Regions from separate parts of the Streptomyces sp. JLBT605 genome, predicted to be linked through region 1. Evidence: riboswitches for the same ligand, from Rfam matches in the RefSeq annotation. Region 1 holds a riboswitch; each other region holds the start of a gene.
What was found. Region 1 has a riboswitch for cobalamin ahead of AC4BDD_RS21625 (SCO2321 family membrane protein). Riboswitches for the same ligand answer to the same signal wherever they lie in the genome.

Region 1 (3,764 bases):
ATCGCCAGCACCGCCAGGCCGAGCCTGAGGAACGCGCCGTAGGACCGGGCCCACGGCGCGTCGGTGCGGCGGGCCGCCACCACATAGCCGGCGACACCGATCAGCAGCCCGAGCAGCAGCGGATTGGTGGTCCGTGAGGCGGCGGTCGCGAGCCCCAGCGCCCACAGCCACCAGGCCCCGGCATGCAGCGCCCCCCGCCGCGAGGCCCCGGGTGCGCGCAGCCGCGCCCCGACCGCACTCGCGCGCCGGAACACCCCGGGCCGCGCGGGTGGGATGGACCGCGCCGAGACTGCGGAGTGCTCCGCCGCCGGGTCGCCGCCATGGCCCCGTGGGCCAAACGGCAGGCGCGCTTCCTCGCCGCTCATCGGCGGCGTCGGCGGGCCTGCCAGCCGGCGGCGGCACCGAGTGCGACGACGGCGGCGACGCCGCCGATGAGACCGGCCGACGGGCCTTCGTCCCCGCCGTTCGCGTCCCCGCCCGCGGTGGACCGGTCGGCGGATTCCGGATCGGTCCGCTTCCCACCGCTGCCGCCCGAGGAGCCCGCCACGCTCTCGGCGCAGCCGGACTCGGGGTAGCCGCTGATGGCGCAGAGCAGCGCGGAGGAGTTGTAGCGCAGCGGCTTGGCGACGGCCGCGAGCGCGTCGGCGGCGCTGGCACTGCCGCGGACCCGCGCACAGGCGGTACGGGCCCGCGGCGGGGTGCGGCCGTCGGCCGCGTCGGCGGCGGTGCCGAAGTCGACGACCACCGCGATCCGCTTGCGGCCGTCCTCGGCGGGCGTGCCCGCGCAGACCGTGGCGAAGTTGGTGGTGCCGCGCGGCCGCACCGCGTTCCGCGAGTCCTCGCTGACGGCGTACCGGAAGCCGATGGTGTCGCCGTCATCGGGCCGGGCGGTCGCCGGGCCCTGGGTGGCGTACGTCCACTGGTCGCCGTCCCGCTCCCAGAAGGACCAGTAGCGGTAGCCGTCCGCGTGTGCGGGGGCGGCGCCCAGCGCGAGCAGCAGCCCGGCCAGCAGAGCGCCGGCAAGCCGGAGAGGGGGGAGAGGGCGGGGAGGGGCGGATATGGCCGTGGCCGGCCGCCGGGTGGCGGCCGGCCGGGCGGTGGACCGGAGCCTCATCAGTGCTGCTGCTTCTTCCGGCCGCTCAGCAGGAAGCCGATCCCGATGCCCGCGACCGCGCCCACGCCGACGATCCACCAGACGTTCAGGCCGCCGTCGTCGTCCTTCTCGTCCTTGTCGTCCTTCTTGTCCTGCTCCCGCTGGGTCTCGCCGGGCGTGTCCGACGGCGCCTTGGCCGCCGGGCCGGTGGCGGACAGCTTGCTCAGCAGGTCCGTGCCGCCGAAGTCCCGCGGGTCCGCGCCGGCCGCACGGCTGGCGAGGATCAGCTTGGCGAGGGCGGCCGGCTGGTCCTTGGCCCAGGTCAGCGCGGAGCTGTCGTTGCCCTGAAGCCAGCTCAGCGGCTTGGCGGCGGCCTCCCGGTGGCCGCCGGCGGCCAGCGCGAGGACGGCGTCCGCGGTGCCGCCGACGTCGGCCTGCTTCTCCTGGCCCGGCATGCTGGAGTTCAGGTGCCGGCCGTGGCCGGCCATGGTCGCGGAGAGATACGCGGCCGCGGCCTCGCCTGCGTCGTCCCGCTCGCGCTTGCCCTTGGCGTCGTCGTCCTTGCCGCAGTCCAGCGGCTCGACCGCCTCGTCCTCCCCCTTGCCGACCGGCTCGAAGAGGAAGCCCTTGCCGGTGGCGGCGAGCGCGGCGGCGGAGGTGGCCAGGTCGTTGGCGACGACCGGCTTGCCCTTCTGGAGCTGGTACGTGAAGGCGCCCCGCTCGTCCTTCTTGGCGTCGCAGCCGAGCTGGAGGCCGAGCAGCGCGTCGTACGGAGTCTTGGAGCCGCGCGCGGAGGTGACCTTCGCCGGGTCCTCGCCGGTGGCGGCGAACGCGCCGATGACGGCCGCGGTGGAGTTGGCGTCGCTCGGGCTGCCCGGGTTCATGCCCCAGCCGCCGTCGTCGTTCTGCTGCCGCTTCAGCCAGCCGATGCCCTTCTCCACCGAGGCGCCGTGGCCGCCGACCGCGGCGAGCGCCTGCACCGCGGCCGCGGTGGCGTCGCTGAACTCGCCCTTCTTCGGCTCGCACGGGGTGGAGGTCTCGGCGCGGTAGGCGGCGAAACCGCCGTCCGCGCACTGCTGCCCGGTCAGCCAGTCGACGGCCGCCGCCGGCGGGGTGGCGCCCACCGACTTCTGCGCCAGCAGCGCCAGCGACTGCCGCCAGACGCCGTCGTACTGGGGGTCCTGGCTCCCGTACAGCCCGTTCGGCAGGGCGGACGCCTGCGGCTTGGGCGTCTTCGGGGGCGCCTCGTCGGCCAGCGCGGCGGGGGCGGCGGTCATGCCCAGGACGACGGAGACAGCGAGAGCCGCGGCGCTGCGGCGTGCGTTCATGGGACGGTGCCTCTCGGTGGAAGAGTCTGCGGTGGGCGGTACACAGCGGGGCGCGGCCGTCCACCCGCGCGCGCCTGGCGTACGCGAGGGCACCGGGCTCCGCTCCGTAGACCTCGACGGTGCCGCGCACCGGGCGACCGGTGCGGGAGCCTTCGTCGTGGCCGAGCGGGTGCTCCGGCTCGTACGGTCGCGGGCCCGCCGAGGGCACGAGCCGTACTCACGGTTGCGGGTCAGCGCCGGAATTGCACCGGCTTTCCCCGATCGGTCACGGTGAAGATGAAGTTGTGCACGGACACCTTAACCGGCGGCCACCGGATCGCCCGGCGCCGGGCGCGTGGGCCTCGCCACGGCCGGGGCGAGGACGGGCCGGGCTGGGCTGTGGCGGGGTGTCGGGCGCATTGCCCGCCGGGGTGCGAACTGGTATCCAGTTTTCTGATGCAGCGTCAGATAGTCGGAGCGCTGCCCCGCGCCGAGCCCCCGGGAGGCATCGGGCATGAGCGACCCCATCGAGTACCGACAGCTCTACATCGGCGGCACGCTGGTCGACCCGGCCGGTCAGGACACCATCGAGGTCGTCTCGCCGCACACCGAGGCGGTCATCGGGCGGGTGCCGCACGCCACGCCCGAGGACGTCGACCGGGCGGTCGCGGCGGCGCGCGCCGCCTTCGATGCCGGGCCTTGGCCGCGGATGAGCCCGGCGGAGCGCATCGCGGTCGTCACCCGCGTCAAGGACGCCGTCGCGGCCCGCCACGAGGAGATCGCGCGGACCATCAGCGCGCAGAACGGCAGCCCCTGCTCATGGAGCGTGCTCGGCCAGGGGCTCGGCGCGATGCTGGTGTGGGAGGCGGCCCTGGCCGTGGCCCGCGACGCGGTCTACGAGGAGCGGCGCCCCGGCATCCTGGGCCCGCTGCTGGTGCGGCGCGAGCCGGTCGGGGTGGTGGCGGCCGTGGTGCCGTGGAACGCCCCGCAGTTCGTGGCCGCGGCCAAGCTCGCGCCCGCGCTGCTGACCGGATGCCCGGTGATTCTCAAGCCCTCCCCGGAGGCCCCGCTCGACTCGTATCTGCTCGGCGAGATCGCCGCCGAGGCCGGGCTGCCCGAGGGTGTGCTCTCCATCCTCCCGGCCGACCGCGAGACCAGTGAGTACCTGGTCGGGCACCCGGGGGTGGACAAGGTGTCCTTCACCGGATCGGTCGCGGCCGGCCGGCGCGTCATGGAGGTCGCCGCGCGCCGGCTGACCCGGGTCACCCTGGAGCTGGGCGGAAAGTCGGCCGCGGTCATCCTGCCGGACGCCGACCTGGACGCGGCGGTCGCCGGCATCGTCCCCAACGCCTGGATGAACAACG
Region 2 (3,764 bases), 440 kb from region 1:
ATCACACGGTGGGCGAGCTTCACCCCAGTGGCGGCAAGGGCACGCCAGACACCCCTTCACCTGTGTCACCGCGACGCCAGTGCCAGTTAACCTTCCGTTCACCCCGCGTCCTTAACGTCGCCGTGCTACTGACCACCGAGCGGATTGCCTGGGTGAATGGAACACATCACGCTTCTCATCGGGATCGTGATCATCACGGCCTTGGTGTTCGACTTTACGAACGGCTTCCATGACACGGCCAACGCCATGGCCACCACCATTTCCACCGGCGCGCTGAAGCCGAAGGTCGCGGTGGCGATGTCCGCGGCGCTGAACCTGATCGGCGCGTTTCTGTCGGTGGAGGTGGCCGCGACCATCTCCAAGGGGATCGTCGACGAATCCGGCATCCAACCCGAAGTGATCTTCGCCGGCCTGGTCGGCGCGATCATCTGGAATCTGCTGACCTGGCTCGCCGGTCTTCCCTCCAGCTCCTCCCACGCGCTGTTCGGCGGTCTGATCGGCGCCACCGTCGCCTCGGTCGGCTTCGACGCCGTGCACGGCGACGCGGTCGTCATGAAGGTCCTGATCCCGGCCGTCGCCGCGCCGATCGTCGCGGGTGCCGCCACGCTGCTGGCGACCCGGCTCACCTACCGGGCCGCCCGGAACGCCGACCCCGAGGACGCCGCGAAGGGCTACCGGGCCGGTCAGATCGCCTCGGCCGCCCTGGTCTCGCTGGCGCACGGCACCAACGACGCCCAGAAGACCATGGGTGTGATCACCCTCGCGCTGATCACCGGCGGTGTGATCGCCCCCGACTCCGACCCGCCGATGTGGGTCATCGTCTCCGCCGGTGTGGCCATCGCGCTCGGCACCTACCTGGGCGGCTGGCGCATCATCCGCACGATGGGCAAGGGGCTCGCCGACATCCAGCCGCCGCAGGGCTTCGCCGCCCAGACCGGCGCCGCGGTGACCATCCTGTCCTCCTCCCACCTGGGCTTCGCGCTCTCCACCACCCAGGTCTGCTCCGGTGCCGTCATGGGCTCGGGCCTCGGCCGCAAGGGCGGCGTGGTCCGCTGGTCGACCGCGGGCCGGATGGCCGCCGCCTGGGTGCTGACCCTGCCGGCCGCCGGTCTCGTCGGTGCCGCCGCGGCGCTGCTCGCCGAGCGCGGCAACTGGGGCGTCGCCGCGGTCGCGGTCCTGGCGATCGCCGCCTGCGCAGCGATCTGGGTGGCCTCGCGCCGCAAGCCGATCGACCACACCAACGTCAACGAGACGGGCTCGGAACTCGCCGAGCCGGTGGGCGTGGTCACCGCCGCGCTGCAGACCGTCGCCCCGCCGCCCGCCGGACCGGTGGCCGCGGCCCCCGCGGAGGAGCCGGCCGCGTCGGCGGCCTCCACCGAGCCGGCCGCACCGGCGGCCGTCACCGAGCCGACCGCCCCCGCTGCCCCCGCCGCCACCGCGGCCGCCCCCGCCCAGGCCACGGCCTGATCACGGCCAGGTAAGGAAGAAATCCGATGGACATCGACTGGGAAGCTCTCGGCCAGGTCTTCGGCGTCAGCCTGCTCTTCACCGTCGCGCTGGTCGGGGTGTTCACCCTCGGCATCGTCGGCAGCTCGCGCAAGCGGCGTGCGGAGACCGCCGGGGAGACGGCGGTCGCCACCGCCGGCGCCCCCTCGGTGGCGGCGCGCGGGGGTGCCTACCTCTGCTTCGCGCTGTGCGCGGCGGCCGTCGCGTACGGCATCTCGATCATCGTCGGCTGAGCCGGCATCCGGACGTATGAGTCCCGGTCCGGGCCCTGTGCCCGGACCGGGACTCAGTCATGTCCAGGCAGGGACTCAGCCATGTCCGGGCCGGGAGCGCGGTTGCCGCTGTGCCCTCGGCCACACCCGGGGCAGACCGTCTCATCGCAGGTCAAAGGTGAGTTGACGGCCCTTCCCGCAGCGTGGTGGACTGCCCGAGCCAAACGGCGGCAGGAGAGGAAGCCGGTGCGAGTCCGGCGCGGTCCCGCCACTGTCACCGGGGAGCGCTCCGCCGCCTGTCGAAGGTCACGGCTCACCGCGAGGGGGCTGGAAGACCGGGGGAAGCGCCGATCCGGGAGCCAGGAGACTCTCACCGCCGGTCACGTCGAGCCAGGGCGCGGACCCTGAGTGAGGACACTGCGCCATGCCCGGCACCGCCATGCGGCCATCTCCACCCGCCGCACCCACTGCTTCCCCGCTCCCCCGTCGAGGCGCGACGGCAGGCTGAGCGATGCGGGCCGATCACGCCATCTCCTTCGCGTGCGGCGCCGCTCTCGGCTTCGCCTGCGACCTGGCCGCCGGTGATCCGCGCCGCGGCCATCCAGTGGCCGCCTTCGGGCGGGCCGCGGCTGCCGTGGAGCGCCGGCTGTGGCACGACCACCGGGGGTACGGCGCACTGCACACACTGCTCTGCGCGGGCGGCGCGGCCGCCGGTGCCGCGCTGCTGACCCATGCCGTGCGGCAGCCCGCTGCGGCCGCGCGCGGCGCGGCGCGCCCCCCGGCGCCGTCCGGTTCCGTCTCCTCTGTCTTCCCCGCCTCCTCTGTCTTCCCCGGCCTCCCCGCCTCCTGTGTCGTGCGCTCGCTGTCCCGCACCGCCGACATCGCGCTCACCGCCGCGGCCACCTGGTCCGTGCTGGGCGGCACCTCGCTGCGCCGCGAGGCACAGGCCATCGGCGCCGCGCTCGCCGCCGGGGACCTCACCGCCGCCCGGGAGCGGCTGCCGCACCTGTGCGGACGGGATCCGCAGGCGCTGAACGGTCAGCAGATGGCCCGCGCGGTCGTGGAGTCGGTCGCGGAGAACACCTCGGACGCCGTCGTAGGCGCCCTGGTCTGGGGCGCGATCGGCGGCGTTCCGGGGCTGGTCGGCTTCCGGGCCGTCAACACCCTGGACGCCATGGTGGGTCACAAATCGCCGCGCTACCGACGCTTCGGCTGGGCGTCGGCCCGGCTGGACGACGTCGCCGGCTGGCCCGGTGCCCGGCTGACGGCCGCACTGGCCACGCTCGCCGGCCCGGACCCGCGCGGCGCCCGGCGGGCCTGGCGCGCCGACGGCCGCGCGCACCCGAGCCCCAACGCGGGCCCGGTGGAGGCGTCGTTCGCCGGAGCGCTGGGGGTCCGGTTGGGCGGCACCCTCGCGTACGGCGGACGGGTCGAGCACCGGCCGGTACTCAACGCCTCCGGCCGGCCGGTGGAGGTCGCCGACATCGACCGCGCGGCCCGGCTGTCGCGGCGGGTGGGAGCACTGGCGCTGGCGACATCCATCGCCGGACGGCTGGCGATCGGCGCCGTGCGGTCGGCCCTCTCCGACGGCGGCCGTGGGCCGGGACGAGCCGGGGCAGCGGGACAGGCGAAGGCCGCCGGGACGAGGGCCGGATGAGCCGCACCGGCGATCCGGCGCGAGGCCGACACGGCGACCCAGCGCTCCGCCGTCCTGTGCCGCGCAGCGGCGCCGAGGCGGGGCCGTGGGTCACGCCACCGGCCGCCACGTGTGCGTCCGGGCGCGCCTGGCGGTCGACCCGCGAAGCGGCTCGGCGCGCCGACGGCGTGCGTGCCGGCTGTGCCGCCCGCGCCGCGCGATGGGGCGCGCCGTTCACCTCGTACCGGCGCGCCGCGTTCGCGCGCGCCACGCGGGGCGACGCCGCACACGCGGAGTACCCGGCCGGGCCGCGTGCGGCGATGCCGCGCCGGGCATGGTCTACCGCGGGCGGCGCCCCGCACGCGGCGCGGCCGACGGCCGCGGACAGGGGGGACATGAGCGACGCGTAC
Region 3 (3,764 bases), 3.0 Mb from region 1:
TGATGGGCCGGTCGTGTGCGGATGGCGGATCGGGCGGTCCTTTGTCATACCGATATACGGACGGGTAGTGACGCCTGCCACCCCCCTGGCTTAGATTTCCTGCGCATTACGCAGATGATCACCCAGGGACGGGAGCGCCCGCATGACGGAATCATCCGGTACGCAAGGCACCAGACCGGTCATCACGCCCTCGCGGGTGGTGGTCGGTCTGTGCCTGGTCGCGCCGTTCATCTCGATGCTGTGGGTCGGCTCGTACGCGAAGGTCGACCCCAAGCTGGGGGGCATCCCGTTCTTCTACTGGTACCAGATGCTGTGGGTGCCGATATCGGCCGCGCTGACGGCCATCGCCTATCTCCTGGTGCGCCGTGAGCAGCGCGCCCGCAAGGAAGGCGCGGCGCGATGAACGACGTCAACGGCGTCGCACTCGCCGTCTTCATCATCTTCTTCCTCGCCGTCACCGTGATGGGCTTCATGGCCGCACGCTGGCGGGCGGCCGAGAACGCCGAGAGCCTCGACGAGTGGGGGCTGGGCGGCCGCAGCTTCGGCACCTGGATCACCTGGTTCCTGCTGGGTGGCGACCTGTACACCGCGTACACCTTCGTGGCCGTTCCGGCGGCGGTGTACGCGGCGGGCGCGTCGGGCTTCTTCGCCGTCCCGTACACCATCCTGGTCTATCCGCTGATCTTCACCTTCCTGCCGCGGCTGTGGTCGGTGTCCCACAAGCACGGATATGTCACCACTTCGGACTTCGTCCGCGGCCGGTTCGGCTCCAAGGGCCTGTCCCTGGCCGTGGCGGTCACCGGCATCCTCGCCACCATGCCGTACATCGCGCTGCAACTCGTCGGCATCCAGGCGGTGCTGGACGTGATGGGCGTCGGCGGCGGCGAGAACACCAACTGGTTCGTCAAGGACCTGCCGCTGCTGATCGCCTTCGGCGTGCTGGCCGCCTACACCTACTCCTCGGGGCTGCGCGCGCCCGCGCTGATCGCCTTCGTCAAGGACACCCTGATCTACATCGTCATCGCGGTGGCGGCCATCTACATCCCGATCAAGCTGGGCGGTTTCGACGACATCTTCCATGAGGCCGGGAAGGCGTTCGCGGAGACCAACGACGCCGGGAAACCGAGGGGCGCACTGGCGCCACCGGACGCCTCCCACTGGGCGTACGCGACGCTCGCGCTGGGTTCCGCGCTGGCGCTGTTCATGTATCCGCACTCCATCACCGCCACGCTCTCCAGCCGCAGCCGTGAGGTGATCCGCCGCAACACCACCATCCTGCCGCTGTACTCGCTGATGCTGGGCCTGCTGGCGCTGCTCGGTTTCATGGCGATCGCCGCGAAGGTGGACACCGGCGGCAATCCGCAGCTCGCCGTCCCGCAGCTGTTCGAGGACATGTTCCCGGACTGGTTCGCGGGCGTGGCGTTCGCCGCGATCGGCATCGGCGCCCTGGTCCCGGCGGCGATCATGTCGATCGCCGCGGCCAACCTCTTCACCCGCAACATCTACAAGGACTTCCTCAAGCCCGACGCGACCCCGGCTCAGGAGACGAAGGTCTCCAAGCTGGTGTCGCTGCTGGTGAAGGTGGGCGCGCTGGTCTTCGTCCTGTCCATGGACAAGACGGTGGCGATCAACTTCCAGCTGCTCGGCGGCATCTGGATCCTGCAGACCTTCCCGGCCCTGGTGGGCGGTCTGTTCACCCGCTGGTTCCACCGCTGGGCGCTGCTCGCCGGCTGGGCGGTCGGCATGATCTACGGCACGTGGAAGGCGTACGACACCCCGAGCGCCACCCAGAAGCACTTCGGCAACACCACCGAGGTCCCCTTCATCGAGAAGATCGGCTACATCGGTCTGACCGCCATCGTGCTCAACATCGTCGTCACCGTCGTGCTGACGCTGGTGCTGCGGGCCCTGAAGGCTCCCGACGGCGTCGACGAGACCTCGCCCTCGGACTACACCGGGGACGCCGGCGACCCGGGCGTCAAGGCCGAGCTGCCGCCGGCGACGGCGGGGGCACCCGGCGGCCACTGAGGGGCGCCAGGGCGCGTTCCGGCCCGGCCGGAAGGTAGCGTGGAGGGACAGGGGCGCGGCGTGCTCGCCGCGCCCCTTCCGTGTGCCGTTCCCGCCCCGTGCCGCCCGCCGTCCTGCCCCTGCGCCAGGCCCCGTGGGCCCCGTGGGGCGGGCTCGGAACGCATGCCTCAACGCAGGTCAACTCCGCCTCGATATAGCACATTCATACGAAATCTCAAACGCGGTGACACAAGATGTGGGGGCACACGCGGCAGCCAACACAAGATGTATGCTCGTCCTCGCTGTCGCCGCAGGGGAATCCGGTGCGAATCCGGAACTGTCCCGCAACGGTGTACGTGTGTGTTTTTGCGTGCGCGTAAGTCCGACCACCTGCCGACGGCCTCGAACACGTCCGGGCCTCGCGGGTTGGGCCGGTGGACGCTGTGCGGTAGGCCCCGACCCTGGTCCGGCATGCCCGCACGCGCCCATCGCGCCCACCCTCGTAGGCCCTCCCAGCCGAGCGAGGGAGAGCACCTCCGTGACCATCGCGCCCGCCGATCCGGTTTCAGCGGCCCAGGACTTCCAGGGCCCCGGCCCCGCGTCCGACGCGCCCGGAACCGCCCTGCTGCGCACCCTGACCGACCTCACCGCCGACCTGCCCGCCACCGACCCCGGCAAGGTCGCGGCCGCCGCCCTGCGCGGCCGTCACGCCGGGTCCGACGAGGCGGAGTTGCGGGACCTGGCCACCGAGGCGGCCGCCGGACTGATCGCCGAGGAGCCGGAGTACTCCCGGCTCGCCGCGCGCCTGCTCACCCTCACCATCGCCGAGGAGGCGTCCGGACAGGGCGCGGTCTCCTTCTCCGCCTCCGTCGAGACCGGCCACCGCGAGGGCCTGATCGCCGACACCACCCTCGCCTTCGTGCGGACCCACGCGGACCGGCTGGACGCACTGGTCGACACCAGCGTCAGCGACGGCGCCGACGACCGCTTCGGCTACTTCGGCCTGCGCACGCTCTACAGCCGCTACCTGCTGCGCCACCCGCTCACCCGCAAGGTGATCGAGACCCCGCAGCACTTCCTGCTGCGGGTGGCCTGCGGCCTGGCCGAGGACCTCTCCGACCGGGCGCTGGAGGACGTCCGCGAGCTGTACCGGCTGACCAGCTCGCTGTCCTACCTGCCCAGCTCCCCCACGCTGTTCAACTCCGGTACCCGGCACCCGCAGATGTCCTCCTGCTATCTGCTGGACTCCCCGCTGGACGAGCTGGACTCGATCTACAACCGCTACCACCAGGTCGCCCGGCTGTCGAAGCACGCCGGCGGCATCGGCCTGTCGTACTCGCGGATCCGCGCGCGGGGGTCGCTGATCCGCGGCACCAACGGCCACTCCAACGGCATCGTGCCGTTCCTGCGCACCCTGGACGCCTCGGTCGCCGCGGTCAACCAGGGCGGCCGGCGCAAGGGCGCCGCCTGCGTCTACCTGGAGACCTGGCACGCCGACATCGAGGAGTTCCTGGAGCTGCGGGACAACACGGGCGAGGAGGCCCGCCGCACCCACAACCTCAACATCGCGCACTGGATCCCGGACGAGTTCATGCGCCGGGTCGAGGCCGACGCCGACTGGTCGCTGTTCTCCCCGGTCGACACCCCCGAGCTGGTCGACCTGTGGGGCGATGAGTTCGACACCGCGTACCGCCGCGCGGAGGCCGAGGGGAAGGCCGTGAAGACCATCCCCGCCCGGGTGCTGTACGCCCGGATGA
Region 4 (3,764 bases), 4.6 Mb from region 1:
CGGCCGAGGAGATCCTGGGGCACCGCTCCGAGGACGTGTGCGGGCGGCCCATCACCGACCTGCTCGCCGACCCCGGGAGCCGGGCCGAGGTGCTGGCGCGGCTCGACTCGCGGGCGTGGGAGGGGCGGGCGACCATGCGGCACGGCGCGGGCGGCCGGCTCGACGTCGGCTTCCGGGTGCTGCCGCTGGGCGGCGGAAACTCCCGGTTCCCCTCCGGATACCTGGTGCTGGGCGCTCCGTACGAGCTGCTCACCCGGTGGCGACAGGACCATGCCCTGGCCGGTGAGCTGTTCGGCCAGGACCGGATCGGGCTGGCCGTCTTCGACGAGGAGCTGCGGCTGCTGCGCACCAACACCCCCCTGCTGCCGTACACCGGGGTGCCGGAGGATCTGCGGGGCCACCGGCTGGCGGACTTCCTGTGGCCGGAGGACGCCAGGGCCGTGGAGGACCGGCTCCGTCAGGTGCTGCGCACCGGGGAGCCCCTGGTCGGCTTCACCGCTCTGGCGCGGACCCTGGAGGACCCCCGCAGCGGGGTGGTCATGATGGTCTCGGCCTACCGGCTGCAGGAGCCCAGCGGGCGCCTGCTGGGGGTGGCCGCGACCTATGTGGACGTCACCGCCGAGCACCGGGGCCGGCAGCGGCTGGCCCTGCTGCACCGGGCCACCGCGGCGCTGGGCGGCTCGCTGTCCGCGCTGGCGACGAGCGAGGACCTGGCCGGCGCGCTGGCGCCCGGGCTCGCCGACATCGTGGCGGTGGACGTGGCCGAGCCGGTGTTCACCGGCGGGGAGCCGGTCCCCGACCACCATGAGCGGATCGCCATGCGCCGCACCGCGGCGGCCGGCGAGGGCGCGGCCTCGCTGCGGTCCGGCGGGCCCGGGGAGATCTCCGCCACCCGCGCGGTGCCCGCCGCGCCGCAGCGGCACGGGCGGGGGGTGCTGGTCACCGGCCTGAACGGGGACACCGGGCCGGGCCCGGCCCCGCCCGCGTGGGCCACCGACGCGCCCGGCGCCCGGTCGGCGATCAGCGTCCCGGTGTGCAGCCGGAAGACCCTGCTGGGCAATCTCACCCTGTGGCGCACCGCGACGTCCCGGCCGGATTTCGAGGAGGACGATCTGGCGCTGGTGGAGGAGATCGCCTCGCGGGCGGCGCTGGCGCTGGACAACGTGCGCCGCTACACCCGCGAGCACCTGGCCGCGGTCAGCCTCCAGCGTTCGCTGCTGCCCCCGGCCACGGCGGACACCGCGGCCGTCCGCACCGCGAGTGTCTACCTGCCGGCCGACCCCATCGGCGGGGTGAGCGGCGACTGGTACGACGTCATTCCGCTGTCCTCCGCGCGCGTGGCCCTGGTGGTGGGCGATGTGGTCGGACACGGGCTGCGGGCCACCACCGCGATGGCCCGGTTGCGGACGGCGGTCCGCACCCTGGCCGATCTGGACCCCGATCCGGACGAGTTGCTCACCCACCTGGACGACCTCGTCCTGCAACTGCCGCTGGACACCGGGCTGGACGCCGGTTCCGGCGACCGCGGCGGCTGGCCGGAGCTGGAGCTGGAGGGCGGCACCGCCCTCCAGCCGACCCGGCCGAGCCCCCAGGGCGCCGCCGTCCCGGGCGGTACCTACTCCTTCGCCGCCACCTGCCTGTACGCCGTGTACGACCCGGTGAGCGGGCGCTGCGCACTGGCCAGCGCGGGCCATCCGCCCCCGGCGCTGGTGGGCGCGGACGGCTCGGCGGAGTTCGTCGAGATGAGCCCGGGGCCGCCGCTGGGCGTGGGCGGGCTGCCGTTCGAGAAGACGGTGGTCGACGTCGCCCCCGGCAGCGTCCTGGCGCTCTACACCGACGGGCTGATCGAGCGCGGAGAGGGCGACATCGACGAGGGCATGGCGCAGTTGCGGGAGCGGCTGGTCCGGTCGGGGGCGGCGCGGGACCGGCCGCTGCAGGACGTGGCCCGGGAGATCGTCGCCGGTCTGCCGCCGACCCGGCTGCCGGACGATGTGACGCTGCTGGTCGCCCGGACCCGGCGGGTGCCGCCGGGCGACACGGTGACGTGGGCGCTGGCGGCCGATCCGGCGGTGGTGTCGCGGGCGCGGGAGCTGGTGGCCGGCCAGCTGGCCGTCTGGGAGCTGGATTTGCTGGCGTTCACCACCGAGCTGGTGGTGAGCGAGCTGGTGACCAACGCCATCCGGCACGCGGGCGGTCCGGTGGAACTCCGGCTGATCCGCACCGATGTGCTGACCTGCGAGGTGTCCGACCCCAGCAGCACGCAGCCGCGGATGCGCCGGGCACGGGCCACCGACGAGGGTGGCCGCGGCCTGTATCTGGTCGCCCAGCTGACCACCCGCTGGGGCAGCCGTTACACCCGGCGGGGCAAGACCATCTGGGCCGAGCAGACCATGCCGCCGGCGGTGTGAGCCCCGGCAACCTCCTGGCGCCCCCTTTGCGAAAGTTGTCGTGACCAGGGTGGGAGCACTAAAGTCGCAGCGCCTTGGTGACGGGAAACCGGTGGAGAAACCGGTGCGGCCCTCGCCACTGTGATCGGGAAGTCCGGCTCCTGCCCCTCGGGGCGGCCACTGGGACGGCGCGGGGAACCGCGGCGCCCGGGAAGGCGGAGCCGAGACGGCACGACCCGTCAGCCAGGAGACCGGCCAAGGCGTGTCGTCCATCCACGAGGTGTTGGAGAGGTCTCCCTTCCCATGCACATAGCTGAGGGGTATCTGCCCCCGTTGCACGCGGCTGCCTGGGGTGCCGCGTCCGCGCCGTTCCTCATCCACGGCGTGCGGTCCCTGACCCGGGAGGTGAAGTCGAACCCGGAGAGCACCCTGCTGCTCGGCGCCTCCGGCGCCTTCACCTTCGTCCTCTCCGCGCTGAAGATCCCCTCGGTGACGGGCAGTTGCTCGCATCCCACCGGCACCGGACTGGGCGCGATCCTCTTCCGGCCCCCCATCATGGCCGTGCTGGGCACCATCACCCTGCTGTTCCAGGCTCTGCTGCTGGCCCACGGCGGGCTGACGACGCTGGGCGCCAACGCCTTCTCGATGGCGATCGTCGGGCCGTGGGCCGGATACGGCGTCTACTGGCTGCTGCGCCGCTTCCGACTGCCGCTGATGGTCAGCGTGTTCCTCGGGGCGTTCGTCGCCGACCTGAGCACCTACTGCGTGACCAGTGTGCAGCTGGCGCTCGCCTTCCCGGACCCCAGCAGCGGGTTCGCCGGTGCGCTGGCGAAGTTCGGCGGCATCTTCGCGGTCACGCAGATCCCGCTGGCGGTCAGCGAGGGACTGCTGACCGTGCTGGTGGTGCGGCTGCTGACGCAGTCCAGCAAGAGCGAGCTGACCCGGCTGGGCGTCCTGGCCCGGGACGAGCGGCCGGCCGACGCGAAGGAGGCGGTGGCCCGATGAACCGCAACACCAGGATCAACGCGCTGCTGCTGGCCGCGGTGGCGGCGCTCGCCGTCCTGCCGCTGGCCCTCGGGCTCGGTGACGACAAGGAGGAGCCGTTCACCGGGTCCGACGCCCAGGCGGAGACGGCCATCACCGAGAACAAGCCGGACTACGAGCCGTGGTTCTCGCCGCTGTACGAACCGCCCTCCGGAGAGATCGAGTCGGCGCTGTTCGCTCTCCAGGCGGCACTCGGCGGGGGCGTGCTGGCCTACTACTTCGGGCTGCGCAAGGGGCGGCGCCAGGGCGAGGCCAGGGCGGCGGAGGCGGCCAAGGCCGCCGAGATGGCCGGCGCGGCTGAGGCCCAGGCCGCCAAGGTGCCCCAGGCCGGTA

Region 2: another riboswitch for cobalamin. It lies ahead of AC4BDD_RS23560 (cobalamin biosynthesis protein); the one in region 1 lies ahead of AC4BDD_RS21625 (SCO2321 family membrane protein).
Region 3: another riboswitch for cobalamin. It lies ahead of AC4BDD_RS08975 (ribonucleoside-diphosphate reductase subunit alpha); the one in region 1 lies ahead of AC4BDD_RS21625 (SCO2321 family membrane protein).
Region 4: another riboswitch for cobalamin. It lies ahead of AC4BDD_RS01950 (energy-coupling factor ABC transporter permease); the one in region 1 lies ahead of AC4BDD_RS21625 (SCO2321 family membrane protein).

The regions. Positions count from the first base shown of each region.
Region 1 covers NZ_CM177087.1:4,960,213-4,963,976, forward strand. The annotation lists gene AC4BDD_RS21615 (energy-coupling factor transporter transmembrane component T) at 1-221, opposite strand, end outside; gene AC4BDD_RS21620 (SCO2322 family protein) at 362-1,114, opposite strand; gene AC4BDD_RS21625 (SCO2321 family membrane protein) at 1,114-2,421, opposite strand; cobalamin riboswitch at 2,569-2,723, opposite strand; gene AC4BDD_RS21630 (aldehyde dehydrogenase) at 2,915-3,764, shown strand, end outside.
Region 2 covers NZ_CM177087.1:5,403,334-5,407,097, reverse strand. The annotation lists gene AC4BDD_RS23570 (inorganic phosphate transporter) at 157-1,467, shown strand; gene AC4BDD_RS23565 (hypothetical protein) at 1,494-1,739, shown strand; cobalamin riboswitch at 1,956-2,087, shown strand; gene AC4BDD_RS23560 (cobalamin biosynthesis protein) at 2,230-3,375, shown strand.
Region 3 covers NZ_CM177087.1:2,001,415-2,005,178, forward strand. The annotation lists gene AC4BDD_RS08965 (DUF3311 domain-containing protein) at 143-403, shown strand; gene mctP (monocarboxylate uptake permease MctP) at 400-2,028, shown strand; cobalamin riboswitch at 2,297-2,419, shown strand; gene AC4BDD_RS08975 (ribonucleoside-diphosphate reductase subunit alpha) at 2,546-3,764, shown strand, end outside.
Region 4 covers NZ_CM177087.1:379,197-382,960, forward strand. The annotation lists gene AC4BDD_RS01945 (ATP-binding SpoIIE family protein phosphatase) at 1-2,408, shown strand, start outside; cobalamin riboswitch at 2,467-2,661, shown strand; gene AC4BDD_RS01950 (energy-coupling factor ABC transporter permease) at 2,691-3,392, shown strand; gene AC4BDD_RS01955 (energy-coupling factor ABC transporter substrate-binding protein) at 3,389-3,764, shown strand, end outside.